3 regions of the Streptomyces sp. NPDC107538 genome follow, and region 1 is predicted to be linked to each of the others. Evidence: riboswitches for the same ligand, from Rfam matches in the RefSeq annotation. Region 1 holds a riboswitch; each other region holds the start of a gene.
The links. A riboswitch is a leader RNA that binds a small molecule or an ion and turns the genes downstream of it on or off. The one in region 1 is predicted to bind cobalamin.

Region 1 (9,981 bases):
GGCCGAGCAGCCAGCGGGTGACGTCCATCTCGTGCGCCACGGAGTCGTTGATGGCCATGGCGTCGGTGAAGCCGGGCGGGGCCGAGGCGTTGCGGTGCCGCTGGTGCAGCAGCAGTGGTCGGCCCAACTCGCCGCTGTCCAGCAGGGACTTGAGCCTGACGTACTCGCGGTCGTAGCGGCGCATGAAACCCACCTGCACCCGGCGGTGGCCGAGGCGCTGCTCCGCCTCCAGCAGCCGGAGCGCGGAGGCGGAGTCCGGGGTGAGGGGCTTCTCGCACAGGACGGGCAGATCGTGCGCGAAGGCCGTGAGCAGGGCGGCCTCGTGGGCGGGGCCCGGGGAGGCGACGAGGACGGCGTCGACACCGGGGGCGGCCAGCGCCTCGGCCGGGTCGCCGTAGGCCGCGCAGCCCTCGACACCGGCGGCGATCGCCTCGGCCCGGTCGGTGTCCAGGTCGACGACGGCGGCCACATGGGCTCCGCTGATCACCTCGGCGATCCGGCGCACATGGTCGGCGCCCATCCGGCCGGTGCCGATGACGGCGACACCGAGGGAGCCGTGCTCAGTCATACCGTTCCGTCCTTTCGTGCCCTTCGTGGCCGACGACGAGGGGGCCCGGCAGGCGGTCGGCCGTCTCGTGGCGCCGGGCCACCGGGCCATCATGCCCATCCACGGCTCGGCGGAATTCCGTTTCCCCGCGTGACGGTCACCGGTTAGGCTCCCCCGGCGCGCGTGAGGCGTGTGCACATCAACGTGGGGGCACGGGGGCATGGTCGACGATTTCACGGGGTCCGCTGCGGGTTCGCCGGCAGGGTCAGGGGCGGGCGCGGGGGCAGGCACGGGGGCGGGCGCAGGGGCAGGCGCGGGATCCGGGCCCAGGAAGGAAATGAGCACCGGGGCCCAGGTGTTCTCGGCGGTGGCGACCGTCGGAATGATCCTGGGCACCCTGTGGTTTCTGGGGGACCTCCTCGACGGGACGCAGGAGCCCTTGGGACCGGCGACCTGCTCGGCCTCGGACGACGCCTCGCCGGCGGCGCGGGGCAAGATCTCCGGTGCGCGGCTGTGCACCGCGCTGAACCGTTCCGACCTGCCGGGACTCCTCGGCACACCGACCGAGCAGGCGGTGACCGCGTCGGGCAGCGACAGCAAGTCCACCTGGGCCGACGGCACGAAGACCGTCACCCCGGAGGCGACCGTCAAGCTGGACACCTACACCGTGGAGCTGTCGGCGTCGTACGAGGACCTCCCGGTCGCCGAGTCGGTCGGCTATCTGGGCGCCGGCGCCGAGACCAGGACGGTCCTCGGGCACAAGGCGGCCCTGTACTCGGGGCAGACCATCGCCATCTCCTTCGGGCTCGACGGCAGTGACCCCCAGTCCGGCCCCGGAGGCGTCGCCCGCCGTCTGCTGGTCGCGACCGACCCCGAGGACAGCGGCAGCACCTTCGAGCTCGTCATCTACCGCCAGGACTCCCAGATCCCCGACGACGCGGCCCTGTTCCGTGTCGCCGAGAAGGTCCTGCCGACGATCCCGGGGTGGAAACCCGCCGCCTGAACTGCTGGGTCACCGTGCGGTAACCCAGGCACCGAAAAGTGCGTTCTTCCACGTCAGCGGCCACTCTCCTACGGTTACCGGGTAACCACGAGAGAGCACATGAGCCCCTCGGGCGCTCATGACGAGGAGGCGTACGACATGTCCATCACCCTTCTGAACCCCGACGGACTGCCGAAGATCGACGTGTACCGGCAGGTGGCGGTCGCGACCGGCACGAAGCTGGTCTTCGTCGCCGGACAGGTCTCCTGGGACGCCGACGGCGTCACCGTCGGCGAGGGCGATCTGGCCGCGCAGGTCGAGCGGTGCTACCTGAACGTCGGCACCGCACTGGCCGGGGCCGGCGCCTCCTTCGACGACGTGGCGAAACTCAACGTCCACGTCGTCGACTGGAGCCCCGACAAGATGCCCACCCTCCTGGAGGGCATCTCCCGGGCGGCCACCAAGCTCGGTGTGACCGCGACCCCACCGGTCACCCTCCTCGGCGTCGCCTCCCTCGACATCCCCGAACACCTGGTGGAGATCGAGGCCACGGCGGTCGTCGACGGAGAGGGCCTGTGATAGCTTGCCGACGCCAGTCGAACTCGTGTGCGCGCAAGTGGGCGTACGGGTCAGGGAATCCGGTGGGAATCCGGAGCTGACGCGCAGCGGTGAGGGTGACGGGCGGGGCAACGGCCACTGGACGGCGGTCACGATCGCGGTCCGGGAAGGCGTCCCGTCCGGGTGACCCCGAGTCCGAAGACCTGCTGGCGGTCCCCGGCGCCGAGGGGTGCCCGGGACAGCTCCGTACGACCGGGCTTCGCGCATGAGCCCTCGACGCCGAAGGAAGTCCCGTGCCGCTCGCACGTCCTGTCCGTCATGCCGTCCTCTTCCTGGCCGCCGGTTCGCTGCTGCTGACCGGCTGCGGGGGCTCCGGGTCCGACGGGTCCGCCGGGTCCGCCGCCTCGGGGGCGGCCGCGGGCGAGTCCGCCGGTCATCCGGTCACCCTCGACAACTGCGGTGAGCGGGTCCGGGTGGACAGCCCGCCCCAGCGTGCCGTCTCCCTCAACCAGGGCACCACCGAGATCCTGCTCTCCCTCGGCCTCGCCGACCGCATGGCGGGCACCGCCACCTGGACCGACCCGCTGCCGAAGGCCCTGGAGAAGGCCGACGCGAAGGTGCCGAGGCTCGCCGACAACGCGCCCTCCTTCGAGAAGGTCCTGGACGCCGAACCCGACCTCGTCGTCTCCTCGTTCGCCTCCACCCTCGGCAAGGGCGGGGTGGCGACCCGGGCGGAGTTCGAGAAGCTCGGCGTCCCCACCTATCTCTCGCCCTCCGACTGCGTCGGCAAGGACAACAGCGGAGACGGCGACGGCGTCCGCACCGAGCCGCTGACGATGGACGCGGTCTACGGCGAGGTCCGCGATCTGGCGCGGATCTTCGGGGTCGAGGAGCGCGGCGAGAAGCTGGTGGCCGAGCTGAGGTCCCGGGTGGAGAAGGCGACCACGGGCCTGGACGCCGAGGGCGTGACCGTCATGTACTGGTTCGCCAACGCCCAGTCCCCGTACCTCGCGGGCTGCTGCGGTGCCCCCGGTGTCATCACCCGTGAACTGGGCGCGAAGAACGTCTTCGACGACACCGACGAGGAGTGGCCCCAGGTCAACTGGGAGACCGTCGCCGACCGCGACCCCGATGTCCTCGTCATCGGCGATCTGGTCCGCAAGCAGCAGACGGCGGAGACGGCGGCGAAGAAGATCGAGTTCCTGGAGTCCGATCCCGTCACCAGGAACATGACGGCGGTGAAGAAGAAGCGGTACGTGTTGCTGTCCGGGCAGGCGATGAACCCGACCGTCCGCACCGTCGAGGGCGTGGAGAAGGTGGCGGCGGCGCTCCGCGCGTACGGCCTCGCGGGATGACGGGGGCGGAGGTCGATGCGGGGGCGGAGGCCAGGGCGGGGGCGGTTAATAGGGCCGGGGCGGGGGCGCCGTTCGTCGTGCGGGTGGTGCGGCGATCGGTGGCGTGGGTGGCCGGGCTCGTGGCACTGGCGCTCTCCGTGGCCGTGGCGATCACCATCGGACCGGCGGACATCGGTGTGGTCGACGTCTGGTCCACGGTGGTCGCCCATCTCGGCTGGGGACACACGGAGTTGACGCCCATCCGGGACGGCATCGTGTGGAATCTGCGGCTGCCGCGCACCCTGCTGGCCGCCGTGTGCGGGGCCGGGCTGGCGGTGTGCGGCGCGGTGATGCAGTCGCTGCTGCGCAATCCGCTGGCCGACCCCTTCGTGCTGGGCGTCTCCTCCGGGGCGTCGACCGGCGCGGTCGTGGTCGTGGTGCTCGGCGTGGGCGGCGGCGCGCTGTCCGTGTCCGGGGGCGCGTTCGTGGGAGCGGTGGTCTCCTTCGGGCTGGTGCTGCTGCTCAGCCACATCCTCGGCGGGACGACGGACCGGGTGGTGCTGGTCGGTGTCGCGGCGATGCAGTTGTTCTCCGCGCTGACCTCCTTCATGGTGATGACGGCCGCCGACGCCGAGACGACCCGCGCGGTGCTGTTCTGGCTGCTCGGCTCGCTCAGCGGGGCGGACTGGACGGATGTGACGGTGTGTCTGGCGGTGCTGGTCGGGGTGCTGCTGGTCTGTCTGGGGCACGGCCACGCGCTGGACGCGTTCGCGTTCGGGCAGGACGCGGCGGCCTCGCTCGGGGTGTCCGTGGCCCGCACCCGGCTGGTGCTGCTGTGCGTCACCGCGCTGCTGACGGCGGCGCTGGTCGCCTCGGCCGGGGCGATCGGCTTCGTCGGGCTGGTCCTGCCGCACGCCGCCCGCGCGCTGACCGGCTCCGGGCACGGACGGCTGCTGCCGGCCACCGCGCTGGCCGGGGCGGTGTTCCTGGTGTGGGTCGACACCCTCGCCCGTACCGTCCTGGACCCGCAGGAGGTGCCGGTGGGTGTGGTGACGTCCCTGATCGGCGTCCCGGCGTTCGTCGCGATCATGTACCGGACGAGGAGCACCCGATGACGGACAACGCGGACGCGGACGCCACGGGGTTGATGGATTCCGCCGGGCTGCGGGCCGAGCGGGTCTCGCGGAGCGCGGACGGCACGCTGATCCTGGACGGGGTCGGTCTGGCGCCGCGGCCCGGGACCGTCACCGGGCTGCTCGGCCCCAACGGTTCGGGCAAGTCCACGCTGCTGCGTCTGCTCGCGGGGGTCATCGCGCCCGCCTCCGGTGTCGTCACGCTCGACGGCCGGCCGCTCGACCGGGTGGGCCGCCGCGCGGTCGCCCGGCGGATCGCGGTCGTGGCCCAACAGGCGGACACCCAGGTCGAGTTGACCGTCCTGGATGTCGTACGGCTGGGGCGGGTCCCGCATCGTCGGGCCTGGACGCCCGTCGCCCCGGCCGACGAGGAGGCCGTCCGTACGGCGCTGGCCCGCACCGGTCTGGCCGACAAGGCGCACCGGTCCTGGCACACGCTGTCCGGCGGGGAGCGGCAGCGGGTCCAGATCGCCCGCGCCCTCGCCCAAGAGCCGCGCGAACTCCTTCTGGACGAGCCGACCAACCACCTCGACATCCAGCACCAGCTGGCCCTGCTGACCCTGATCGGCGAACTCCGCCTGACCACCGTCGTCGCCCTCCACGACCTCAACCTCGCCGCGATGTACTGCGACCAGCTGGTGATCCTCAAACAGGGCCGCGTCGTAGCCGCCGGCACCCCGCACGACATCCTCACCGAGCCCCTGATAGCCGACGTCTACGGCGTCCGAGCCACGATCACCCAGCCCGGCCCCGACGACCGGCCACACATCCGCTTTTTGGGACCGGTCGCCTAGGGGACGGGCAGGACGGGGGTGGGCTTGGCGGGGGCGGGTCAGGGACGGTGACGGGGGGCGCTACGGCGCCTACGCGTCCGCCGCGTCGACCCCCCACGCGCCCGCGTGCGGGCCGAACTCGTTCTCCGTCGCCTGCGCGGCCAGCCGGGCGTTGCGGGCGCGTGCCTCCGGTCCGTCCGGGAGGTGGTAGTCCTCGCCGGCCCGCGCCGACCCGGTCTGCACCCGCGTGGCGGTGGTCAGCCGCCGGCGCACGTAACGGTCGAGCGCGTCGGGTACGTCGGCCGGTGCCGCGCCCGTGAGGCAGTCGCCGAGGACGGCCGCGTCGGCCAGGGCCTGCGCGGCGCCCTGGGCGTGGAAGGGCACCATGGCGTGGGCGCTGTCGCCGAGCAGGGTGACCCGGCCGATGTTCCAGCGGGCGAGCGGGGCCCGGGTGTGGATGCCGTACCGGAGCACCGTGCCCGTGCGGCCGAGGACGTCGCGCACCCGGGGGTCCCACCCCTCGAACGCCCGCAGCTGCTCCTCCGGCTCGGCGCGGGCGGTCCAGGACTCACGGGCCGCGTCGGTGCCGACGACACCCACGACGCCCACGACGTTGAGCAGTTCGCCGCCGCGCACCCAGTAGTGCACGAAGTGCCGCCCCGGGCCGAGCCAGAGGGCGTACTCCGGCAGGTCCAGGTCGGCCACCCGCGCGGCCGGCAGCAGCGAGCGGTAGGCGGCGGTCCCCGAGAACAGCGCCTCGTCGGCGCCGAACAGCCACCGGCGGGCCGCGGATCGTACGCCGTCCGCGGCGACGACGAGGTCGGCCGACAAGCGGTCGCCGTGGGCCGTCGTCACCCGCGCGGCGGTGTCGTCCTGGTCGATGCCCACGGCCACGGTGTCCAGCCGCACCGCGTCGGACGGCACGGCGGCGGCCAGGGCCGCGTGCAGATCGGCCCGGTGGGCCTGGAGATACGGCGCCCCGAACGCGTCCTCGGCCGCGCGGCCCAGCGCGTAGTGGCAGATCTCGCTGCCGTCGGACCAGGTACGGAAGGACAGCCGGGACGGCCGGCTGGACCGGGCGGCGACCGCGTCGAGGACGCCGAGGCGGCGCAGGACACGGGTGGCGTTGGGCGCGAGCTGGATTCCGGCGCCGATCTCGGTGAAGCGCGGCGCCTGCTCGACGAGGGTCACCTCGCACCCGGCGTGCCGCAGACTCAGCGTCGCGGCCAGCCCGCCGATGCCCGCCCCCACGACGATCGCCCTCATGCCCCCACCTCAGGTCGATACCGTCCCACGCTACCGGCGGACGAGCGGCGGGGGCAGGCGTGCGACGACGCGAAGTCGCCGCGCGCGGGCGCACGGAGGGAAGGCGACCGACTCGGTTCGGGCCGGGGCTCAGGCGAGGGTGACCTCGACCGGGAGTTTCTTGATGCCGTTGACGAAGTTGGAGCGGACGCGGGGCACCTCGCCGGCGAGGCGGATGTCGGCGAGGCGCGGGATCAGCTCCTCGAACATGATGCGGATCTCGGTGCGGGCCAGCAGATTGCCCAGGCACAGATGCGGGCTGCCCTTGCCGAAGGTGACATGGTCGTTGTCGGCGCGGGCCACGTCGAAGGCGTACGGGTCGCCGAAGACCGCCTCGTCGCGGTTGCCGGAGGCGTACCACATGACGACCTTGTCGCCCTCCTTGACCTGCTTGCCGCCGAGTTCGACGTCCCGGGTCGCGGTGCGGCGGAAGTGGTAGACGGGGGACGCCCAGCGCAGGAACTCCTCGGTCGCCACCGGGATCAGGGAGGGGTCCTCCTGGAGGCGGGCGAGCTGTTCCGGGTGCTGGAGCAGGGCCAGCATGGAGTGGGTGATGGTGTGGCGGGTGGTCTCGTTGCCGGCGACGACGAGGAGCAGGAAGTAGTTGTCGAAGTCCTGCGCGGAGAGCGGGACGCCGTCGCGCGGGGTGGTGTTGACGAGCTTGGAGACCAGGTCGGTGCCGTCGCCGCCGCGGCGCTGCCGGGCCAACTCGCGGCCGTACTCGAAGACTTCGAGGGAGGCGGGTGAGCGGAACGGAAGGTGTCGGTACTGCTCGCTCTCCGCGCTGTTCAGCAGGACGTCCGCGTAGTCGGGGTCGGTGTTGCCGATGATGCGGTTGCCCCAGTCGATGAGCTTCTGGTTGTCCTCCGGGGGGACGTCGAGGAGCCGGGCGAGGACGTTGATGGGGAAGTCGGCGGAGACGTCGGCGACGAAGTCGAAGGTGCCCTTGGCGAGGGCCGTGTCGAGGGTGGTGGCGGTCAGGCCGCGCAGGAAGTCGGTGTAGCTGTTGATGACGCCGGCGCCGAACTGCCGCTGGATCACGCTGCGCAGCGCGCGGTGGCGGACGCCGTCCAGTTCCAGGATGGAGGCGCGGGTGCGGATCTGGTCCTCGTCGACCTCTTCGAGGTTGACGAACTTCGTCGAGGTGAAGGCCTCGGCGTCGCGGTCGACGCGGGCGATGTCGGCGTGCCGGGTGACCGCCCAGAAACCGGAGTTGGGGGCGTCCTCCGGCTGCCAGTGCACCGGGTCCTCGTGGCGCAGGGTGTGGAACATGCGCCAGGGGGTGACGCCGTCGGTGAAGTTGTCGAGGTCGGCGAGGTCCACGTCGTCCAGCGGCATGGGCTCTTCCACGGCCTCGCGTGCGAAGGCGGTGGGAAGGTGGGCGGAAGCGGTCATGGTGGTGGTTCTCCCGGGCGTCACAGGTGGTAGGCGTACTCGGTGAACTCCCAGTCGGTGACGTGCCGTTGGAAGCGTTCGACCTCGTCGCGCTTGTAGCTGAGGTACGAGGTGGTGAAGTCCTTGCCGAGGATCTCGGTGAGGGCGGTGTCCGCCTCCAGCGCGTCGAGGGCGGCGGACAGACCCATCGGCAGGACGGCCGAGCGGGCGGTGTCGTAGCCGTAGCCCTCCAGCGGGGCCGGGGGCTCCTCGCCCGCCCGGACGCCGAGCAGCGCGGCGGCGATCGTGCCGGCGATCAGCAGATACGGGTTGGCGCCGGCGTCGCCGAGGCGCAGTTCGAGGCGGGCACCGGAGCCGCGCTCGGGCGGGACGCGGACCATGGCGCTGCGGTTGTCCAGGCCCCAGTCGATCAGCCAGGGGGCGAGGGTGTCCGGGCCGAAGCGTTTGTAGGAGTTGACCGTCGGGTTCGCGAGGGCGGCGAGCGCCGGGGCGTGGGCGAGGACACCGGCGATGGCGTGCCGGGCGGTCGCGGACAGCCCGTACTGCCCGGCCGGGTCGTCGAAGGCGTTGTGCCCCTGCTCGTCGTCGCAGGAGAGGTGGAGGTGGAAGCCGGAGCCGCCCGCGTCGTTGAAGGGCCGGGCCATGAAGGTGGCGAGGCGGCCCTCCTTGCGCGCGAGTTCCTTGACGGCGGCCTTGAAGCGGAAGGAGCGGTCGGCGGCGGAGAGCGCCTCGGAGTGCGTCAGGTTGATCTCGAACTGGCCGCCGTCGAACTCGTGGTTGCCGTTGGTGACGCCGATGCGCAGATCGCGCAGGTGGCGCAGGGTGCGCAGGAGGTGGTTGTCGGGGTCGGCGCGCAGGCCGGCGGTGTAGACGGCACCGGCGGCGCCCGAGTACCGCTTCCAGCCGCTCGGAGAGCCGGGGTCCTCGTCGCAGAGGAAGTATTCGAGCTCGGGGCCGACCACCGGGCGCAGCCCCTGCTCGGCGCAGCGCGCGAGCACCGAGCGCAGCAAGTCGCGGGGCGATTCGGGCGCGGGTGCCCCGGTGGCCGGGTCGATGGTCTCGCCGAGACAGGTGGCGACGCCGGGCTCCCAGGGCAGGGCGACCAGGGTGTCGAGGTCCGGGCGGACGTGGATGTCCGGCAGCCCGGCGTCCAGACCGCCCGCGACGGGGACGACATCGCCCTGCGGTGAGGTGTGGTAGACGGCCTTGCAGAAGGCGAGTCCGTGCTCGCAGGCCGTCGGCAGCTGCTCCAGCAGCACGTCACGGGCCCGGTCGGTGCCGATCAGGTCCGGATAGGTCACCCGGACCACGTCGATGCCCTCGGCGGCCAGCCGCTCCTGGTGGTGCGCGACGGCTTGGTGCCTGACGGCCGGTGTTTCGGATGCGCTCACCGTTGTCTCCTCGGCGGCTCGGACCAGTTGTTTGGTGCCAAACGATAAGAACGACCACAGCGGCCCGCAAGGGGGTCGGACGGAAAAATTATCCACCTGGACAGGTATTGACCAGGGGTGGACGACTTCTTATGTTGTTTGAAGCCAAACGAGTTGGAGGTCCCCATGAAGGTCGTCGTCGACATGAACAAGTGCCAGGACCACGGACAGTGTGTCTTCGCCGCCCCCGACGTCTTCCAGCTCGACGGGAACGGGCGCCTGGCCTACGTCAGCGATCCCGACGACGCGCTGCTCGACGAGGTCGAGGAAGCCGCCGACGTCTGTCCGCTCCAGGCCATCCGGATCGAGGCCTGAGCCCCATGGCAGGGACAGACACGGACACGGGAGCGGGCCGCGTGGTGGTGGCCGGTGCCTCCATGGCCGGGCTGCGGGCCGCCGAGCAGCTGCGCGCGGCCGGCTGGACCGGGGCGGTCACCGTCGTCGGCGACGAGCCCCACATGCCGTACAACCGGCCCCCGCTCTCCAAGGAGGTGCTGGCCGGAAAGGCGCCCTTCGAGTCGCTG
Region 2 (9,981 bases), on a different contig from region 1:
ACCGAGCTGTCGGTGTACGAGGGCGAGGACGGGATCGTGCAGCACGCCGAGCTGACGCAGGGCAACGGCGCGGTGATGATCGGTTCCAAGGGCAGCGGCAGCGTCTTCGACGGCGCGATGAAGGGCGCGGGGCCCGCCGGGGTGTACATCGTCGTGGACGACGTGGACGCCCACCACCGGCGGGCCGTGGAGCACGGCGTGGAGATCCTGACGCCCCCGACGGACCAGGACTACGGCTCGCGGGACTACATGGCCCGGGACGCCGAGGGCAATGTGTGGAGCTTCGGCACGTACGCCCCCGAGATAGGCGCCTGACGCCCTCCCGGCTGCCCCCCTCCAGCTCCTGGTTCAGCTGCCTCCGGTGTGCACCTGGAAGGCGGCGCGACGGACCGCCTTGGCGAGCGCCGGGTCGGGGTGGGCGGCGGCCAGCGCGACCAGGACCTGCACGGTGCGGGGGTGGCCGACCGCGCGGACCTCGGCGAGCAGCGCGGGGACGGTGGGCTGCACCGCGGACTCCAGATGCCGTACGAGGAGCGGGGCCTCGCCGTGGTCGGCGACGGCGGCGGCGGTGTCCACCCAGAGCCAGGTGGACTCCTCGCGGGTGAGGACCTCGTGGGCGTCCTCGGGGTCGGCGCCGTCGTGCTCGGCGAGCCAGAGCAGGGCGTAGGGGCGCAGCGGGGTCTCGTCGGCGACCGTGCGGACGTCGGGCTCGGCGGGGGCGCCGACGACGCGCAGCGCCTCGAAGGCGAGGCCGCGGATGAGGGCGTCCTCGCCGCGGGCGGCGTCGATCAGCTCGGTGACGGCGCCGCCGACGGGGCGGGCGGCGAGCCAGGCGCGGTACTCGGCGCGGGCCGCGTTGGGGCGGAGCTGGGCGCAGCCTCGGAGCATGTCCTCGGCGGAGACCTCGATGTTCCCGGCGGGGCTCTGCGCGGCGACGCAGATCTGCTCCAGCTTGACCCAGACCGCCCAGCTGCCGAGCGGGGTGAGGGTGGCCTGGGCGTCGCCGTAGGTGAGGGCGCCGACGGAGGCGAGGGCGCGCAGCGACCAGTCGAGGAGGGGGGCGAGGGGGGTGTCCTCGGCGGGCTCGGGGCTGGGCTCCGGCTGCGGGCCATAAGGGACCTCGCAGCGTTCGGTGCGCAGTTCGGTGACCCGTTGCTCCAGCAGGTCGAGGAGCTGCTCCACGGGGACGGGACCGGCGGAGAGCTGGAGGAAGGAGAGCACCTGGGGCATGGCCGAGACGACCTCGGCGACCGCCGCGGGCTCGCGCTCCTCGGGCTCGGGGTAGGCGATGGACCAGGCGTCGAAGAACGCGACCCAGCCGCGCAGTACGGCGCTGTCGTCGCGGTGCCAGGCGCGCAGGCGCCAGCCGGGGCGCGCGCTGTCGCCGTGCACCTCGACGAGGCCGGCCAGTCGGGCCGTGTCCCAGTCGTGGCGGACCTGATCCGGGGTCAGCCCCAGGTCGTCGGCGGCCCGTTCGGCGGTGGCGGCGGAGAGGGTGCCCTGGCCGTCGGGGCTCGCGCTCTCGCGGCCGGGGCGCAGGGCGGCATCGGCCCAGTGGGCGACGCGGGCCGCGTCGGCCAGGACGGCGCGGGCCATGCGGGCCAGTTCCACGGGCGGCGGTGTGCCTTCCGGGGGCCGGGGAGCCGGTCGGCGGCGCTGGGTCACCGCTGCTCGGGGAGCGGCGGCCAGGGTTCGGGGGCCGACGAGGCGGAGCCTGGAGTCGCGCGGGGTACGGGACGTCACGGGGGCAGTCTTCCGGTTGACGGTCCGAAAACCCAAACGGAATGTCACAGCGGGCGACAGGGGTGGCCAACGCACGGGTCCCTCCGGGGGGACATCGGCGGGGATCATCTTGGTTCGGCACTAAACGGAATGGGTCGTACCTGTCTGGGGTGGGCCCGGCCGAACGCGCTTACATCAGCGGTGTCAGGAAGCGGCGCAGGCTCTCCTCGTACTCCTTGGGGTCCGCGTTCCACATGGCGGCGTGCGGGGCGTGGCGGACCGGGCGGAGGGTGACCCGGTCGGGGCGGCGGGCGGCGAGGCGGCGGGAGGGGCCCCAGGGGGCGACGGTGTCCTCGGGGCCGTGGAAGAGCAGGGTCGGTGTCCTGAGGCCCGGCGGGTCGGTGTCCTGGCCGGCGGGGGCGGCGCGCAGTCCCGTACGGCCCTGGGCGGCGCGGACGGCGAGGGGCAGCAGGGCGCCGGGGGTGCGGCGGGCGGCGGCGAGGGCGCGCAGGGTGGCCGGCCAGTCGAGGACCGGGGAGTCCAGGACGAGTCCGGCGACGCGGTCGCGCAGCGCGGAGTGCGTGGTGGCGCGCAGGGCCATGGTGGCGCCGGTGGACCAGCCGAGCAGGACGATCCGCTCGGCGCCGGACCGGACGGCGTACCTGAGGGCGGCGTCGACGTCGCGCCACTCGGTCTCGCCGAGGTGGTTCAGGCCGTCCGGGGAGCGGGGGGCGCCCGGGTCGCCGCGGTAGGCGGGGGCGAGCACCGGGAAGCGGTGGTGGTGCAGGAACTCCATGACGTTCATGGTGTGGGCGCGGGTGGCGCCGAGGCCGTGCACGGCGATCACCCAGGTGTCCCGGGCCGCGGGCACGAACCAGGCGGGCAGGGTGCCGAGTTCGCCGGGGATCTCGACGTCCTCGTGGTCGAGGCCGAGTGCGGTGCGCGGGTCGCCGAGGTGGAGTGCGGGGGTGAGCCGCACCTTGTCGCCGGGCTCCAGGGTGCCGTGGGTGACGCGTTCCAGGCGGCGGACGACGGCGTCGGGGGCGTGCGGGGCGCCGTCGAGGACGGTGCCGACGACGGCGTGGGAGCCGTTGCCGGTGAGGCCGTAGACGCCGGGGCGCCGGGAGGCGAAGGCGCGGGTCAGGGCGATGCGGCCGGCGGCGGTGGAGTGCACGGTCAGCCGGGGTTCGGTGGGCAGGGGTTCGCCCGGCGGCGCCTTCAACGCGACATCGCTCGCCAGCCGGCCCGCGGCGACACTGGCCGCCCCGGCCGCGAACGCGACCCCGACGGCCACGACTGCTGCTTTGACTGCACCCACGCGTCCCAGTGTCCTGGCGGACCCGTCCGGGGGCCAGTGGGCGGGGGCCCAGGGGTGGACCGCGCAGGAGTGACCGGCGCGGCCCGGCGCACGGAGGGGCGCATACGGGACCGGGGTCGCCCTCCGGGGCCGGGACGGGGGGCCGGGCGGGGGGCCGGGACAGGGGTCCGGGCGGAAGGCCGAACGGAAGGCCGGGCGGGGGCCGGGCGGGGGCCGGGCAGAAAGCCGGGGCGGGGCCCAGGCAGAAGGCCGGACGGAAGGCCGGGCGGGGGCCCGGGCAGAGGGCCAGGCGGAAAGCCGGGCGGGGGCCCGGCAGAAGGCCGGGCGGGGGCTTGGGCAGAGGGCCGGGTGGAAGGCCGGGCGGAAAGCCGGGCAGAGGACCGGGCGGACGGCCGGGCAGAGGACCGGACGGGGGCCGGACGGAGGCCCGGACGGAGAGCCGGACGGGGGCCCGGACGGAGGCCCGGACGGGGGCCGGGCGGAGGCCCGGACGGGGGCCGGACGGAGGCCCGGACGGAGAGCCGGACGGGGGCCGGGCGGAAGGCCGGGTGGGTGGGGCTACTTCGGCTGGCCGTATCCTCGGAGCCGCTCGCCCGCCCGTGCCACCTGGTCGGGGGTGAGCAGGTGTGGGGTGAGGCCCGGGGCGGAGGATGCCGTCAGCCAGACGTGGCACATCCATTCGAGCTGGGCCGTGCGGTCGTAGGCCTCGGAGAGGGTGCTTCCGTACGTGATCGTGCCGTGGTTCTGGAGGAGACAGCCGGTGCGCTCTGTCAAAGCGCGGAGCATGTTCTCGGCCAACTCGGCCGTGCCGTAGGTCGCGTAGGGGGCGACGCGGACGGGTCCGCCGAGGGCCGCGGACATGTAGTGGATCAGCGGCAGCTCGCTCACGAGGGTGGAGACGGCCGTCGCGTGGACCGCGTGGGTGTGGACGACGGCCCGGGCGTCGGTGGTGGCGTAGATAGCCAGATGCATGGGGAGTTCGCTGGTCGGCCGGAGCGTGCCGAGGACCTGCCGGCCGGAGAGGTCGACGCCCGTCACGTCCTCCGGGGTCAGTCGGTCGTACGGCACGCCCGTCGGTGTGACCAGGACCGTCTCCCCGACGCGTACGGACACATTGCCGGAGGTGCCGACGACCAGACCGTCGGCCACCGTCCGGCGGGCCGTCCCGACCAGGTCGTCCCACGCCCGCGCCACCTCGTCCGGCACGTCCCGCCGCCGTACATTTCGCGAACCCCGCGCGTCCTCACCCGCGTCCCGCTCGTCCCCGGTGTCGCGCCGCTGCTCAGCCATGCGGTGATCCTGCCAGGCGGAGGGGGCCGGCGGGTGCCGGGAGTGGGCACTGTAGGGGCGGACGCGGGCCTTCGGAAGAGCCCATATACGCATACATCGCCCGGAGTTGGCGATTGGCCGGTGATCGACCGCGATACGGCGACCTTCCAGTAACCTCCGGGTGTTTTGTCGCACAAGTCGCCATTCCGGGGGGAACCATGGATCGCGCCCACAAGCCGTTCCGCCGTCGCCACCGCGTGTTCGCCGCCTCGGTCGCGGCGCTCGCCCTAGGGGGGACCACTCTCGTGGAGCTCCCCGTCTCCGCCGCCGCCAAGCCGAAGGGGCACGACGTCTCCTCGCACCAGAAGAAGGTGAACTGGTCGAGCGCGAAGGCGAAGGGCGCCAGGTTCGTCTACGTCAAGGCGACCGAGTCCACCACCTACCGCAACCCGTACTTCGCCCAGCAGTACAACGGCTCGGGCGAGGCGGGCCTGATCCGTGGCGCGTACCACTTCGCGGTGCCGAACTCGTCGTCCGGCAAGGCCCAGGCCCGCCACTTCGTCGACAACGGCGGCGACTGGCGCGCGGACGGCCGGACGCTGCCTCCGGCGCTCGACATCGAGTACAACCCGTACGACAAGAAGAAGAAGTGTTACGGCCTGAGCAACAGCAGGATGGTCGGCTGGATCACGTCGTTCAGCGACGAGGTCAAGCGCCTCACGGGCCGCCGTCCGGTGATCTACACGACCACCCACTGGTGGAAGACCTGCACCGGCAACAGCGCGGCCTTCGGCGCGAACCACGCGCTGTGGCTGGCCCGGTACGACTCCTCGGGGGCGGGAGAGCTTCCGGCGGGGTGGACGTTCTGGACGATCTGGCAGTACGACAACGGCAGCGGCAGCCTGCCGGGTGACCAGAATCTCTTCAACGGGTCAATGGGCAGGCTGAAGGAGTTCGCGGAGGGGTAGCAGAGACCCGCCCTCAACCACTACACCCCCACGCCCACCCCAGTTCATCTTCCGTTCACCCAGGTTGCCTACGGTCCTCGTGCCAATGACGTCCGAAAGAAGCCTGGGTAAATGGAAAACTTCTCGCTGATCCTCGCGATCGTGGTCATCACCGCGCTTGCGTTCGATTTTACGAACGGTTTCCACGACACCGCCAACGCGATGGCCACGACCATCTCGACCGGCGCGATGAAGCCCAAGGTCGCGGTGGCCATGTCCGCCGTGCTCAACCTTGTCGGCGCGTTCCTGTCCATAGAGGTCGCCAACACCATCTCCAAGGGGCTCGTCGACGAGTCCGGCATACAGCCAGAGGTCATCTTCGCGGCGCTCGTCGGCGCCATCCTCTGGAACCTGTTGACCTGGCTGGTCGGGCTCCCCTCCAGCTCCTCGCACGCCCTGATGGGCGGCCTCATCGGCGCCACGATCGCCTCGGTCGGCGTGGGCGCGGTCCACGGCGACGTGCTCGTCACCAAGGTGCTGATCCCCGCCGTCGCGGCCCCGCTGGTCGCGGGCATCGCGGCGATGCTCGCCACCAAGCTGACGTACAGGCTGGGGCGGCACACCAGCGAGAAGGCCGCCGGCAAGGGCTACCGCGCCGGGCAGATCGCCTCCGCCGGTCTGGTCTCGCTGGCCCACGGCACCAACGACGCCCAGAAGACGATGGGCATCATCACCCTCGCCCTGGTGGCCGGCGGCGCCCTCGCGCCCGACTCCGACCCGCCGGTGTGGGTCATCGTCTCCGCCGGCGCCGCCATCGCCCTCGGCACCTACCTGGGCGGCTGGCGCATCATCCGCACCATGGGCAAGGGCCTGACCGACCTTCAGCCGCAGCAGGGCTTCGCCGCCCAGACCAGTGCGGCGACGGTCATCCTGGCCTCCTCGCACCTCGGTTTCTCGCTCTCCACCACGCACTCGGTCTCCGGTGCCGTGATGGGCGCGGGCCTCGGCCGCAAGGGCGGGGTGGTCCGCTGGTCCACCGCGACCCGGATGTTCGTGGCGTGGGGGCTGACCCTGCCGGCCGCCGCGCTGGTCGCGGCGCTCGCCGAGTGGGTCACGTCGTTCGGCAGCTGGGGCACGGCCGTCGTCGCGGTCTTCCTCGTGGCCTCCAGTGCCGCGATCTGGATGGTCTCGCGCCGTGAGGTCGTCGACCACACGAACGTCAACGACACCGAGGAGCCGCCCGGGGTGGTGACCACGGCCATCGCCGCCGTGACGCCGCCGGTGGCCGGCACCGTGGCCGAGGACCTGTCGGCGACCATCCCGGCACCCGCCCCCGCCGCCGAGACGACGGCCTCGGCGAACTCGTCCGCGCCGACGCCCGCCGTCTGAGCCCCGCGACCCTGAGGAAGATCACCACCATGCACATCGACTGGGCAGCCCTCGGCTCCGTCTTCGGAGTCAGCCTCGTGGTCACCGTGGCCCTCGTCGGCCTCTTCACCCTGGGCATCGTCGGCCTCTCCAAGCGGGAACAGGCGTCGACCCGGGGCGACTCGGTGGCCCTCGCGACCACCGGGGCGTACGCGTGCTTCGCACTGTGCGCGGCGGCGGTGGCGTACGGCATCTCCCTGATCATGACCTGAGACCGGAAACCCGAGACGGGAGACCGGAGACCGGAGACCGGAAACGGGAGACCGGAGAACCCACGACCCCGTCACGGTGGTCAGTGCTGGTCAGCGGTGGTGCGGCCTTCGGGGCCGCGCCACCCCCAGCGCCCGGTTAAGAACCCGGAGCCGTTCCGTGACGGGGGTCAGCCCCCACCACAGGCCGGCTCCGGCGGCGCCGAGCACGGTCACCACCAGCCAGACCAGGGCACGCACCTCACCGCCCGGCACCAACAGCGCGGCCAGGGCGCCCACTCCGACGGACAGCACGCCCATCACGGAGCAGAACAGCGCCAGTGGAGCGGCCGCCGTCACCCGTTCCCGCCAGAGACCCGGCTGCCGCAGGCACGCCGAGGCGGTCTCCCTCGCTCGCTCTTCCATGTGTGCACCTCCCGTCCCCCGAGCGGATCTTCACGATCCGCCCGCTCCCGGGTCCACAAGCCCCGCCAGACAACCACAGCACACCGCGTAGCGGAAGACGAGCAGCGCGTCACGATTCCCGGTGCTCCTGACCCCCACCCGTCACGACCGGCGGTGTGGGGCTCGGCACACCGTTGCGTCGCAGGTCAACAGCAAGTTGACGGGTCTCGAAGGGGCGTGGTGGACTGCCGGGGCCATGTACGACGGCAGAAGAGGAAGCCGGTGCGAGTCCGGCGCGGTCCCGCCACTGTCACCGGGAAGCAGGTCGAAGTGCCTCCCGGGAGCCAGGAACTCTCGCCGTCGGTCTCGTCGAACCAGGGCGTGGACACCCTGAGTGAGGACACAACGCCATGTGCGCCCTGCGCGGCTGCCCGTCGAAGCCCCGTGCCCGGTCCCTGCCCGACCCCGTGAACGGCTGAACCGGTGCGTGCCGATCGCGTCTTCGCGTACGGCGCCGCCGCTGGACTCCTCGGTGATCTGCTGCTCGGCGATCCGCGCCGGGGGCATCCGGTCGCCGCGTTCGGGCGGGCCGCCGGTGCCGTGGAGCGGGTGTTGTGGCGGGACCACCGTGGGTGGGGCGCGCTGCACACCGCGGTGTGCGCGGGCGGCGCCGTGGCGCTGGGCGCCGTAGCCGCCGCTGCCGTACGGCCGTCGCGCGCGGCCTCCGTCGCGTTGACCGCCGCCGCCACCTGGGCCGTCGTCGGGGGGACCTCGCTCGGGCGGGAGGCGCGGGCCGTCGGACGGTCCCTCGAAACGGGTGATGTCGAGGGCGCGCGGGCGCGGTTGCCCCATCTGTGCGGGCGGGATCCCCAGGCGCTGGACGCGGACGGGATCGCGCGGGCCGTCGTGGAGTCCGTCGCCGAGAACACGTCCGACGCGGTGGTGGGGGCGCTCGTGTGGGGGGCCGTGGGCGGGGTGCCGGGACTCGTGGGGTTCCGGGCCGTCAACACGCTGGACGCCATGGTCGGGCATCGGTCGGAGCGGTACCGGCGCTACGGCTGGGCCTCCGCGCGGCTGGACGATGTCGCGGGGTGGCCGGGTGCCCGGCTGACGGCCGTGCTGGCCGCGGCCTCCGGTGGGGACGCCCGGGGAGCCGTACGGGCCTGGCGGGCCGACGCGGGGAAGCATCCGAGTCCCAACGCGGGGCCGGTGGAGGCGTCGTTCGCGGGGGCGCTCGGAGTGCGTCTGGGGGGCACGTTGTCGTACGGGGGGCGGGTCGAGCATCGGCCCGTGCTGAATGGGGAGGGGCGGGCGGTCGCCGTGGAGGACATCGAGCGGGCCGTTCGGCTGTCCCGGCGGGTCGGGTGGCTGGCGCTCGGGGTCGGTGCGGGGGCCTCGGTGCTGCGGGGACGGGTCTTGAGGCGGTTGGGGAGTCAGGGATGAGCGGTGGGCTGTTGGTCGCCGGGACCACCTCCGACGCGGGGAAGAGTGTGGTCACCGCCGGGATCTGCCGGTGGCTGGTGCGGCAGGGGGTGAAGGTCGCGCCGTTCAAGGCGCAGAACATGTCGCTGAACTCCTTCGTGACGAAGGAGGGCGCCGAGATCGGGCGGGCCCAGGCCATGCAGGCGCAGGCCTGCCGGGTGGAGCCCAGCGCGCTGATGAACCCGGTACTGCTGAAGCCCGGGGGCGAGCGCAGCAGCCAGGTCGTGCTGCTCGGGAAGCCCGTGGGCGAGATGAGTGCGCGCGGCTATCACGGGGGGCGGCAACAGCGGCTGCTCGGGACCGTGTTGGAGTGTCTCGCCGAGTTGCGGGGCACGTATGACGCGGTGATCTGTGAGGGGGCCGGTTCGCCCGCCGAGATCAATCTCCGGCGCACCGACATCGTCAACATGGGGATCGCCCGCAACGCCGGGCTGCCCGTGCTCGTGGTCGGCGACATCGACCGGGGTGGGGTCTTCGCGTCGTTCTTCGGGACCGTCGCGCTGCTCTCCCCCGAGGATCAGGCCCTCGTCGCCGGGTTCCTCGTCAACAAGTTCCGCGGGGACGTCACCCTGCTGGAGCCGGGGCTCGACATGCTGCACGGGCTGACCGGGCGGCGGACGTACGGGGTGCTGCCGTTCCGGCACGGGCTCGGGATCGACGAGGAGGACGGGCTGCGGGTCTCGCTGCGCGGGACCGTCCGGGAGTCGAACGTCGCGCCGCCCGTCGGGGAGGACGTGCTGCGGGTCGCCGTGTGCGCGGTGCCGCTGATGTCCAACTTCACCGATGTGGACGCGCTCGCCGCCGAACCCGGTGTCGTGGTGCGGTTCGTGGACCGGGCCGAGGAACTGGCCGACGCCGACCTCGTCGTCGTCCCCGGCACCCGGGGCACCGTTCGGGCGCTGGAGTGGCTGCGGGAACGCGGGCTCGCCGACGCGCTCGTGCGGCGTGCGGCGGAAGGGCGGCCGGTGCTGGGGATCTGCGGCGGGTTCCAGGTGCTCGGGGAGCGGATCGAGGACGAGGTCGAGAGCCGGCGGGGGCGGGTGGCGGGGCTGGGCGTCCTTCCCGTCCGGGTGCGGTTCGCCGAGGAGAAGACGCTCACCCGGCCCGTGGGTGAGGCCCTCGGGGAGCGGGTCGAGGGGTACGAGATCCATCACGGGGTCGCCGAAGTCCTGGGCGGGGAAGCCTTCTTGGACGGGTGCCGGGTCGGGCAGACCTGGGGCAC
Region 3 (9,981 bases), on a different contig from region 1:
CACCTTGCGGCCGCGGAAGGCGAAGCGGGAGATGGCGAGGGCGGCCAGCATCCCGACGACGACGCCGATCACGACCACGGTCAGGGACACGATGAGGCTGCGGCCGACCGGGCCCCAGAAGTCGGCGATGTCCAGCGCCCGGCTGAAGTTGGAGAGGGTGATCGACGTCGGCAGCAGGCTCGGGTCCGGGTCGATGGCGTCCTTCGCCGGTTTGAACGCGGTGTTCAGCATCCAGTAGACGGGGAAGCCGGCCGTGACGAAGACGAACAGGCCGAGGAGGTCCCAGCCGAGCTTGGACTTCCGGGGGCCGGAGGGGCTCTTGGTGGTCTTCCGGGGACCGGAGACAGTGGCAGTGCTCATTCGACCTCTCCGATCTTCAGCATCTGGCGCATGTAGACACCGATCACACCGAGCAGCAACAGCACGGTGAGCAGGGCGATCGCGGAGCCCTGCGCGTAGTCGTTGACCACGAACGCCTTGTCGTACGAGTAGGTGGTGAGCAGTTGGAACTCGGCCTCGGGGTGGCCGTTGCGCATCACGAAGACCTGCGGGAAGACGCCCATGTCCCAGATGACGGAGAGGGTCGTGAGCATCACGATGATCGGCTTGAGGATCGGGAGGGTGACATAGCGGAACACGCCCCACGCCCCTGCGCCGTCGAGGCGGGCGGCCTCCTCCAACTCCTGGGGGACCTGGGTGAGTCCGGCGCTGAGCGTGATGACGACGAACGGCACCGCGCCCCACACCACCAGGAGCGTGATGACGGCCAGGCCCTCGGGGCCGCTGGCGAACCAGTTGTGGCCGATCATGTCGACGCCTGGCAGCTTGCTGAGCAGTGCGTTGAAGATGCCGTAGTCGGAGTCGAACAGCCACTTGAAGACGGTGGTGGCCACGATGATCGGCATGCCCCAGCTCGCCACCAGCGCGATGTTGACGAGCGTCTTCACCCAGCCGGAGACCCGCTGGAGCAGCAGGGCGATCGCCATGCCGATGACCATGGTGAAGACGACACAGGCGGCGGCGAAGACGATGGTCCGGACGACGACCGTCCAGAACTCGCCGTCACCCAGGACCTTGGCGAAGTTGTCGAAGCCGACCGACTCGGCGGGCTTGAACCCCCACAGCTGGGACTGCCCGAACTCCTGGAAGGACAGGGTGACGAGGCGGACCAGCGGATAGCCGAGAACGACGGCGAGGATGAGGAGGCAGGGGGCCAGCAACGCCCAGGGGATGGCGGCGCCGCCTGCCAAACGTTTGGCCGAACTCACGGTAACCACCGGCGGTTTCGGCGGCGGCGCCGGCCGCGCGGGCGGCACCTTCGCGGGGGCGGTCGTCTCTGCGGCACTCATCGCGCACTCCTAAGCAGCTAAAGGAGGGGCCGGCAGCAGCGCGCCCCATAGGGGCGCGGGGCTGTATCGATATGCGGCTACCGCCGCGTGGGCGCGACCAGCCACGACGCACCGGCACCGAACCGACACCCCATCGCGGCACTTTCGTGAATCACCCACCGGTTCAGCCGATTGCTTCAATCGGCTGAACCGATCCCCCGGCCGGGCCCGGCCACCACGGCCAAGCCCGACCGGCAGGTCACCTCACTCGTTGTTGATGACCTTGTCGATCTCGGCGTCCGCCGTCTTCGCGGCCTCCTCGACCGACTGCTTCCCGGTGCCGATGGACTGCAGCATCGTCTGGAGGATCTGCGCCTTCTCGACCTGGCCCCAGCCGGGCGCCATCGGGACGAACCAGTTGGACTCGGCCGCCGTGGCCGGAACCGCGGTCGCCGGGTCGTCCTTCAGCGTGGCGAGGTCGGTCTTGTTGTTGGGCAGGTTGCCCTTCTCGATCAGACCCTTCTGGCCCGAGGGACCGGTGAAGGCGTTGATCCACTCGGCGGCCACGGTCTGCGCGTCGGACTTCACCGGGACGGCGAGGTCGCTGCCGCCGAGGAAGACGGGCATGTTCTTGCCGGACGGGCCGGGGAGGACGAAGTTCTCGACGTTGCCGGCGAGCTTGCCGGTCTTGTCGTTCTCCTTGGCCGCGGCGGTCGCGCCCTCCCAGGCGGGGGCGAAGATCATGCCGGACTTGCCCTGGCCGTAGACGATGTACCGGTCGGACTCGTCCTTGGTCTTGTCGCCGTGCATGTACTTGTCGACGACGTTCTTGAACTCGTTGAGCCCTTCGAGGGACTCGGGCGAGGAGAGGTTGGCCTTCCACTTGCCGCCGGACTCGACGGCTATGGAGCCGCCGGCGTCGTAGACGAAGGACATGGCCGCGTACCAGTCACGGGTGGGCTGGTACCAGGCGCTGAACTTGTCGCCCTGCTTCTTCTGCACCTTGTCGAGGGCGGCGGTCAGCTCGGCGTAGGTCTTCGGCGTGGACTTGACGCCCGCGGCGGCGAAGACGTCCTTGCGCCAGTTGGCGACGCGGCCACCGGCGTAGTACGGGACGCCGTACGTCTTGTCCTCGTAGGTGACGGAGGCCTTGAGGCCGTCCAGCCAGGCGTCGGAGTTGTCGAACTTCGACGCGTCGAGGGGGGCGAAGGCGCCCTTCACCATGTAGGCGAGCATCTCCGTGTTGCCCATCTCGACCACGTCGGGGGCCTTGTCGGTGGCGAGGACGGCGTCGAGCTTGGCGTTCTTGTCGGGCCAGCCGTAGTACTCGTGCGTGATGGTGATGCCGGGGTGCTTCTTCTCGATCGCCGCGTCGGCGGCCTTGACCAGCTCCGGCCAGTTGTTCTGCGCGTCGACCGTGAGCCAGACGGTCAGCTCCTTGGTGTCCGCCCCCGTGTCGGAGCTCTCGCTCCCGCCGCCGCCCCCGCACGCCGCGACGGAGACCATCATGCCCGCGATACAGACCGCGATCGTCAGCTTCCTCTTCACGCCACCCTCCTCAGGGATGCCATTGCTCAGGGATGCCACAAACCCCCCTGCTCCCCGCGGTGACAGACGTACCGCCCATGGGGCCAGGACCTGGACCAATGGTGTAGACCAGTAGGCGGAGCTTGGCTCAGACCATTCGGTGTGTCAAGGGGGTGCGAACCGGCTCCCACCAGCCGTTATGCGACCTACATATGCAAGAACCTTTATGTAATAAGCCAGCGAAAACCGTGCGCTTGAGCCACACTCTTCGGGTAGACCACTGCGCCCTCGTGGAGTGGACCAGCGGAGACCCCTCCGTGGACTAGACCAGCGGGAGCTGCGAAGGTATACAGAGGGATCACGCCACGAGGAGCCGGGAAGGCGGAGCATGAGCACCGACGTCAGCAGTGCGGAGAACGAGAACGGGGCGACCGTCCGTACCGCACGCGTGCCCAAGTACTACCGCCTGAAGAAGCACCTGCTCGACATGACCGAGACGCTGCCGCCCGGCACGCCCGTGCCGCCCGAGCGCACCCTCGCCGCCGAGTTCGACACCTCGCGCACCACCGTGCGGCAGGCGCTCCAGGAACTGGTGGTCGAGGGGCGGCTGGAGCGCATCCAGGGCAAGGGCACGTTCGTCGCCAAGCCCAAGGTCTCCCAGGCGCTGCAACTCACCTCGTACACCGAGGACATGCGCGCCCAGGGCCTCGAACCCACCTCCCAGCTGCTGGACATCGGCTACATCACCGCCGACGACACCCTCGCGGGGCAGCTCGACATCACCGCCGGCGGGCGCGTGCTGCGGATCGAGCGCCTCCGGATGGCCAACGGCGAGCCGATGGCGATCGAGACGACCCATCTGAGCGCCAAGCGCTTCCCGGCCCTGCGCAGGTCACTGGTCAAGTACACCTCGCTCTACACCGCGTTGGCCGAGGTGTACGACGTGCGGCTCGCCGAGGCCGAGGAGACCATCGAGACCTCGCTGGCCACCCCGCGCGAGGCCGGCCTGCTGGGCACGGACGTGGGCCTGCCGATGCTGATGCTCTCCCGTCACTCGCTGGACAAGGACGGGCAGCCGGTGGAGTGGGTGCGGTCCGTCTACCGGGGCGACCGCTACAAGTTCGTGGCCCGCCTCAAGCGACCGCAGGACTGAGCCGCCCGGGGCCCTCACGGAGCGAGCAACAGGTGGTGCACGCGGTGTAGCGCGACCGCCCCTCCTGTTCTACGGTCCTTGCGCCGCCGCATGGACACGGGCGGCCGGCCGGCCACCCCCGACAGGGGTTCCGCCGACGCTGAGTCCTGTGAACACACAACCTCCGCATCCGATATCCGGACCGGGGGTTCCGTACGACGGAACACGTCCCATAGATTTCCTGCGCGTTCAGCAGGTGACCAGTGAGGGGACGGAGTCGGGACATGTCAGAAACGCCTGAAGTGAGACCACCAGGGGCACCGGTGACGCCGGTGGCACCGGTGGTGACACCTGTCAGGGTGGTCATCGCCGTGTGTCTGCTCGCCCCGTTCGTGGCGATGCTCTGGGTCGGCTCGTACGCCAAGACGGACCCGGCGTTCATCGGTATCCCCTTCTTCTACTGGTACCAGATGGCCTGGGTGCTCATCTCCACGGCGCTGACCGCCACCGCGTACGTGCTGTGGAAGCGTGACCAGCGCGCCCGCGGGCCCAAGACCAAGGGTGGGGGTGCCGCGAAGTGAAGGACGGCGTGAACGGCGTGGCACTCGCCGTCTTCATCTTCTTCTTCCTGGCCGTCACGGTCATGGGCTTCCTGGCCGCGCGCTGGCGCAAGGCCGAGAACGAGCACAGCCTCGACGAATGGGGCCTGGGCGGCCGGTCGTTCGGCACCTGGGTCACCTGGTTCCTGCTCGGCGGCGACCTCTACACGGCGTACACCTTCGTCGCCGTCCCGGCGGCGATCTACGCGGCGGGCGCGGCCGGTTTCTTCGCGGTGCCCTACACGATCCTCGTCTATCCGCTGATCTTCACCTTCCTGCCCCGCCTGTGGTCGGTCTCCCACAAGCACGGCTATGTGACGACCTCGGACTTCGTCCGCGGCCGCTTCGGCTCGAAGGGCCTGTCGCTGGCGGTCGCGCTCACCGGCATCCTGGCGACGATGCCCTACATCGCGCTCCAACTGGTCGGCATCCAGGCCGTGCTGGACGTGATGGGCGTGGGCGGCGGCGAGAACACCAACTGGTTCATCAAGGACCTGCCGCTGCTGATCGCGTTCGGCGTGCTGGCCGCGTACACGTACTCGTCCGGCCTCCGGGCCCCCGCGCTGATCGCGTTCGTGAAGGACACACTGATCTACATCGTCATCGCGGTGGCGATCATCTACATCCCGATCAAGCTCGGCGGTTTCGACGACATCTTCGCCAAGGCGGGCGAGGCGTACAGCCAGACCAACCCGGCGACGGACAAGCCGCGCGGGTCTCTCATCCCCGGTGACGCCAACCAGTGGACGTACGCGACGCTGGCCCTGGGCTCGGCGCTGGCGCTCTTCATGTACCCGCACTCGATCACGGCGACGCTGTCGTCCAAGAGCCGCGAGGTGATCCGCCGCAACACCACGATCCTCCCGCTGTACTCGCTCATGCTGGGCCTGCTGGCCCTGCTGGGCTTCATGGCGATCGCGGCCGGGATCCAGGTGCAGAACGGGCAGTTGGCGATCCCCCAGCTGTTCGAGACGATGTTCCCGGACTGGTTCGCGGGCGTCGCCTTCGCCGCCATCGGCATCGGCGCGCTGGTCCCCGCGGCGATCATGTCCATCGCGGCGGCGAACCTCTTCACCCGCAACATCTACAAGGACTTCATCAGGCCGGACGCCACGCCCGCGCAGGAGACCAAGGTCTCCAAGCTGGTGTCCCTGCTGGTGAAGGTGGGCGCGCTGGCCTTCGTCCTCACCATGGACAAGACGGTCGCCATCAACTTCCAGCTCCTGGGCGGCATCTGGATCCTCCAGACCTTCCCGGCCCTCGTCGGTGGCCTCTTCACCCGCTGGTGCCACCGCTGGGCGCTCCTCGCCGGCTGGGCGGTCGGCATGCTGTACGGGACGATCGCCGCGTACGGGGTGGCCTCGCCCACGCAGAAGCACTTCGGCGGCTCCTCGGCGGAGATCCCCGGCATCGGCGAGATCGGCTACATCGGTCTGACGGCCTTCGTCCTCAACGTCGTGGTCACCGTCGTCCTCACCTTCGTCCTGCGCGCCGCCAAGGCCCCCGACGGCATCGACGAGACCAGCCCCGAGGACTACACGGCCGACGCGGGCGACGCGGGCGTCCAGGTGGAGCTGCCTCCGGCGACGGCGGGCACAAGCCACTAGGCGCTCCGCTTCGCCGGCGGGGGGGGTGCGTTGGCGGGGGGTGCGCTGTCGGGTGCGGGTGCGTGGGGGCTGGTCGCGCAGTTCCCCGCGCCCGGCAACGCACCCCCGACTACGCTGGCCCGGTGACCGCTCGCGCCCCGATCGTCCTCGACAGCGACCCCGGTATCGACGACGCCGTAGCCCTCCAGTACCTCCTCGGCACCGGCCTGTGGGACCTCAAGGCGTACACCTCGGTCGGGGGCAACCTCCCCGCCGAGGGGACGTACGCCAACGCCCGCGCCCTGGCGAGAGCCCTCCGCATCGACACCGACGTCCCGGTCCACCGAGGCGCCGGCCGCCCCCTCTCCCGCCTCCCCTACCGCGAGGCCTCCGCCTTCCACGGCCCGGCGGGCCTGGGCCACGAGACCCTCCCCGACTCGACGGCCCCGCACCCCACGGAGTCGTCCGCGCAGGCCCTGCTCCGGCTCTCCCGGGAACACGAGGGCGAGCTGACCGTGTGCGCCACGGGCCCCCTCACGAACGTGGCGATCGCCCTGCTGGAGGACCCCGACTTCGCCCGCCGCGTCCGCAAGTTCGTGTTCATGGGCGGCGCAGCCCAGGTCCCGGGCAACTTCACACCCGTCGCCGAGTTCAACATCTGGGCCGACCCGGACGCCGCCGAGGTGGTGCTCTCCTCGGGCATCCCGTTCACCATGGTCGATCTGGACGCCTCGCACCGCTGGCTGTTCCGCCCCGCCGACCTCGCCGCGCTGGAGGCCGCGGGCCCGGGCACGGCCCTCGCCGCCCGGCTGATGCGCACCTACATGGACGCCTACTCCCGCCACGGCGGCGACGGCACCTGTCCGCTGCACGATCCGCTGGCCGTGGGGGTCTGCGGTGACGAGGCGTTCGTCGAGGCAGCCGACGGGGCCGTCGTCGTGGAGTGCGGAAGCGAACTCACGCGCGGCCAGACCGTGTTCGTCCCGGCCGCCGCCCGGCGCGTCTACTACTCCGAGTCCCCCGCCCTGACCGCCCGCCTCCGCGCCACCGGCCGGGTCGCCCTGGGCCCGGGCACCCGCGACTTCAGCAGGGATTTCGTGACGACGCTGCCGCGATGGCCGGCGGCGACCTGACCCGGCCCGATCCAGCCCAGCCAGGGCCCAGCCCGACCCGGTCCCGTCCGGTCCGATCGTCGGATGAACGACGGCCCCTGTGGATAACCCGAGACGCGCAGAGCCCCCACTCGTGCAAACTGCGACGCATGGACATCACGATCAGGCGGGCACTTCCCGACGAGTACGCCGGCCTCGGCGAGATCACCGCACAGGCCTACCTCGGCGACGGACTGCTGGACTTCGGGGAGAGCGACGCGTACCTCGGTGAGCTGCGGGACGTGGCGAAGCGAGCCGCCGCGGCAGACGTGCTCGTGGCCGTGGCGGACGACCGGGTGCTCGGCGGGGTGACCTTCGTCCCGGCGGGCGGCCCCATGGCCGACATCGCCCGTCCGGGAGAGGCCGAGATACGGATGCTCGCGGTGGCCGCGGAAGCGCGCGGGCGGGGCGTCGGCGAGTCCCTCGTGCGGGCCTGCGTGGAGCGCGCCCGAGCCGTGGAGGGCTGTGCACGTCTCGTGTTGTCGAGCCAGCAGCGCATGCACGCGGCGCATCGCATCTACGAACGCCTGGGCTTCACCCGCACACCGGAGCGCGACTGGAACCCTCTCCCCGACCATCCCGACCTCACGCTGATCACCTATGAGTTGACGTTCTGACACCCTGCGAAGTCGATCGCGACACAACATGTGGGGGTGACACCGCGCCCCGGCACTAGATGTATGCTCATGCTCGCTGTCGCCGCAGGGGAATCCGGTGCGAATCCGGAACTGTCCCGCAACGGTGTACTCGCGTGCGTTTCCGTCCTTTCGCACGCGCCTGTTCAGTCCGAACACCTGCCGACAGCGCGCCCGGCCGTCCGGTCCGGGTGCCTGACGTCCGGGCCTCGTGGAATGGGCCGGTGGACGCGACGCCCCCGTGCGCTCGTGTGCAGCCGCCTGCCCTCCGCAAGGCCCCTTGCCGAGCGAGGGAGAGCCCCACGTGACCATCGCGCCAGCCGAACCGGTTTCAGCCGAACCGGTTTCAGCCGACCCGGTTTCAGCCGACCTGGCTTCCGCCACCCCGGCGACGGAGACCGACGGTCCCGGTACCGCGTTGCTGCGGACCCTGACCGAGCTGACCGCCGACCTCCCCGACGCCGACCCCGGCCGGGTCGCCGCCGCCGCCCTGCGCGGCCGGTCGGCGCGGGCCGACGAGTCGGAGTTGCGCGAGCTGGCCACGGAGGCGGCCGCGGGCCTCATCTCCGAGGACCCCGCCTACTCGAAGCTGGCCGCCCGGCTGCTGGCCATCGGCATCCGCGCCGAGGCCGCCTCGCAAGGTGTCACGACGTTCACCGAGTCCATCGCGGTGGGCCACCGGGAGGGCCTCGTCGCCGATCGCACGGCGGAGTTCACCCGGGTCCACGCCGGGCGTCTGGACGCCCTGCTCGACCCGGCGGGCGACGACCGCTTCGGCTACTTCGGGCTGCGCACGCTGCACAGCCGCTACCTCCTCCGGCACCCCCTCACCCGCAAGGTCGTCGAGACACCCCAGCACTTCATGTTGCGCGTCGCCGCCGGCCTCGCCGAGGACACCGGGGCCGACGCGGAAGCCGGCATCCGTGCGCTGGACGAGGTCGCCGCGCTCTACCGCCTCATGAGCCGCCTCGACTACCTCCCCTCCTCCCCCACGCTCTTCAACTCCGGTACGCGCCACCCCCAGATGTCGTCCTGCTACCTCCTCGACTCCCCGCTGGACGAGCTGGACTCCATCTACGACCGCTACCACCAGGTGGCCCGTCTCTCGAAGCACGCCGGCGGCATCGGTCTGTCGTACTCCCGCATCCGCTCACGCGGTTCGCTGATCCGGGGCACCAACGGGCACTCCAACGGCATCGTGCCGTTCCTGAAGACGCTGGACGCCTCGGTCGCCGCCGTGAACCAGGGCGGCCGGCGCAAGGGCGCGGCCGCGGTCTACCTGGAGACCTGGCACTCCGACATCGAGGAGTTCCTGGAGCTGCGCGACAACACGGGTGAGGACGCCCGGCGTACGCACAACCTGAACCTGGCGCACTGGATCCCGGACGAGTTCATGCGCCGGGTGAACGCCGACGAGCAGTGGTCGCTGTTCTCCCCGGCCGACGCGCCCGAGCTGGTGGACCTGTGGGGCGAGGAGTTCGAGGCCGCGTACCGCAAGGCGGAGGCGGACGGCCTGGCGAGGAAGACCATTTCGGCCCGTGATCTGTACGGCCGCATGATGCGCACCCTCGCGCAGACCGGCAACGGCTGGATGACCTTCAAGGACGCGGCCAACCGCACGGCCAACCAGACGGCCGAGCCGGGCCATGTCGTCCACTCCTCCAACCTCTGCACGGAGATCCTGGAGGTCACGGACGACGGGGAGACGGCGGTCTGCAACCTGGGCTCGGTGAACCTGGGCGCGTTCGTCGACCCGGCGGCGGGCGACCTGGACTGGGAGCGGCTGGACGAGACCGTCCGGACCGCCGTCACCTTCCTCGACCGCGTCGTCGACATCAACTTCTACCCGACCGAGCAGGCGGGCCGCTCCAACGCCCGGTGGCGGCCGGTCGGCCTGGGCGCGATGGGGCTGCAGGACGTCTTCTTCCAGCTGCGCCTGCCCTTCGACTCCCCGGAGGCGAAGGCCCTGTCCACGCGGATCGCCGAGCGGATCATGCTCGCCGCGTACGAGGCCTCCGCCGAT

Region 2: linked by a shared signal. The riboswitch ahead of ACZ7MG_RS38505 (cobalamin biosynthesis protein) and the one ahead of ACZ7MG_RS25090 (ABC transporter substrate-binding protein) in region 1 are both predicted to bind cobalamin.
Region 3: linked by a shared signal. The riboswitch ahead of ACZ7MG_RS06810 (ribonucleoside-diphosphate reductase subunit alpha) and the one ahead of ACZ7MG_RS25090 (ABC transporter substrate-binding protein) in region 1 are both predicted to bind cobalamin.

What each region holds. Positions count from the first base shown of each region.
Region 1 is NZ_JBVKAY010000007.1:75,685-85,665, reverse strand. Features, by position in the region: gene ACZ7MG_RS25105 (Gfo/Idh/MocA family protein) at 1-568, opposite strand, end outside; gene ACZ7MG_RS25100 (DUF6215 domain-containing protein) at 885-1,550, shown strand; gene ACZ7MG_RS25095 (RidA family protein) at 1,689-2,108, shown strand; cobalamin riboswitch at 2,106-2,312, shown strand; gene ACZ7MG_RS25090 (ABC transporter substrate-binding protein) at 2,381-3,442, shown strand; gene ACZ7MG_RS25085 (FecCD family ABC transporter permease) at 3,439-4,536, shown strand; gene ACZ7MG_RS25080 (ABC transporter ATP-binding protein) at 4,533-5,348, shown strand; gene ACZ7MG_RS25075 (FAD-dependent monooxygenase) at 5,418-6,593, opposite strand; gene ACZ7MG_RS25070 (cytochrome P450) at 6,723-8,027, opposite strand; gene ACZ7MG_RS25065 (glutamine synthetase family protein) at 8,048-9,418, opposite strand; gene ACZ7MG_RS25060 (ferredoxin) at 9,584-9,772, shown strand; gene ACZ7MG_RS25055 (NAD(P)/FAD-dependent oxidoreductase) at 9,778-9,981, shown strand, end outside.
Region 2 is NZ_JBVKAY010000018.1:79,655-89,635, reverse strand. Features, by position in the region: gene ACZ7MG_RS38545 (VOC family protein) at 1-315, shown strand, start outside; gene ACZ7MG_RS38540 (hypothetical protein) at 349-1,743, opposite strand; gene ACZ7MG_RS38535 (alpha/beta hydrolase) at 1,913-3,040, opposite strand; gene ACZ7MG_RS38530 (class II aldolase/adducin family protein) at 3,599-4,330, opposite strand; gene ACZ7MG_RS38525 (lysozyme) at 4,528-5,277, shown strand; gene ACZ7MG_RS38520 (inorganic phosphate transporter) at 5,389-6,645, shown strand; gene ACZ7MG_RS38515 (hypothetical protein) at 6,675-6,896, shown strand; gene ACZ7MG_RS38510 (hypothetical protein) at 6,987-7,298, opposite strand; cobalamin riboswitch at 7,502-7,653, shown strand; gene ACZ7MG_RS38505 (cobalamin biosynthesis protein) at 7,761-8,720, shown strand; gene ACZ7MG_RS38500 (cobyric acid synthase) at 8,717-9,981, shown strand, end outside.
Region 3 is NZ_JBVKAY010000002.1:203,744-213,724, forward strand. Features, by position in the region: gene ACZ7MG_RS06770 (carbohydrate ABC transporter permease) at 1-360, opposite strand, end outside; gene ACZ7MG_RS06775 (carbohydrate ABC transporter permease) at 357-1,349, opposite strand; gene ACZ7MG_RS06780 (extracellular solute-binding protein) at 1,593-2,876, opposite strand; gene ACZ7MG_RS06785 (GntR family transcriptional regulator) at 3,244-4,008, shown strand; gene ACZ7MG_RS06790 (DUF3311 domain-containing protein) at 4,272-4,568, shown strand; gene mctP (monocarboxylate uptake permease MctP) at 4,565-6,193, shown strand; gene ACZ7MG_RS06800 (nucleoside hydrolase) at 6,316-7,305, shown strand; gene ACZ7MG_RS06805 (GNAT family N-acetyltransferase) at 7,434-7,940, shown strand; cobalamin riboswitch at 8,004-8,139, shown strand; gene ACZ7MG_RS06810 (ribonucleoside-diphosphate reductase subunit alpha) at 8,263-9,981, shown strand, end outside.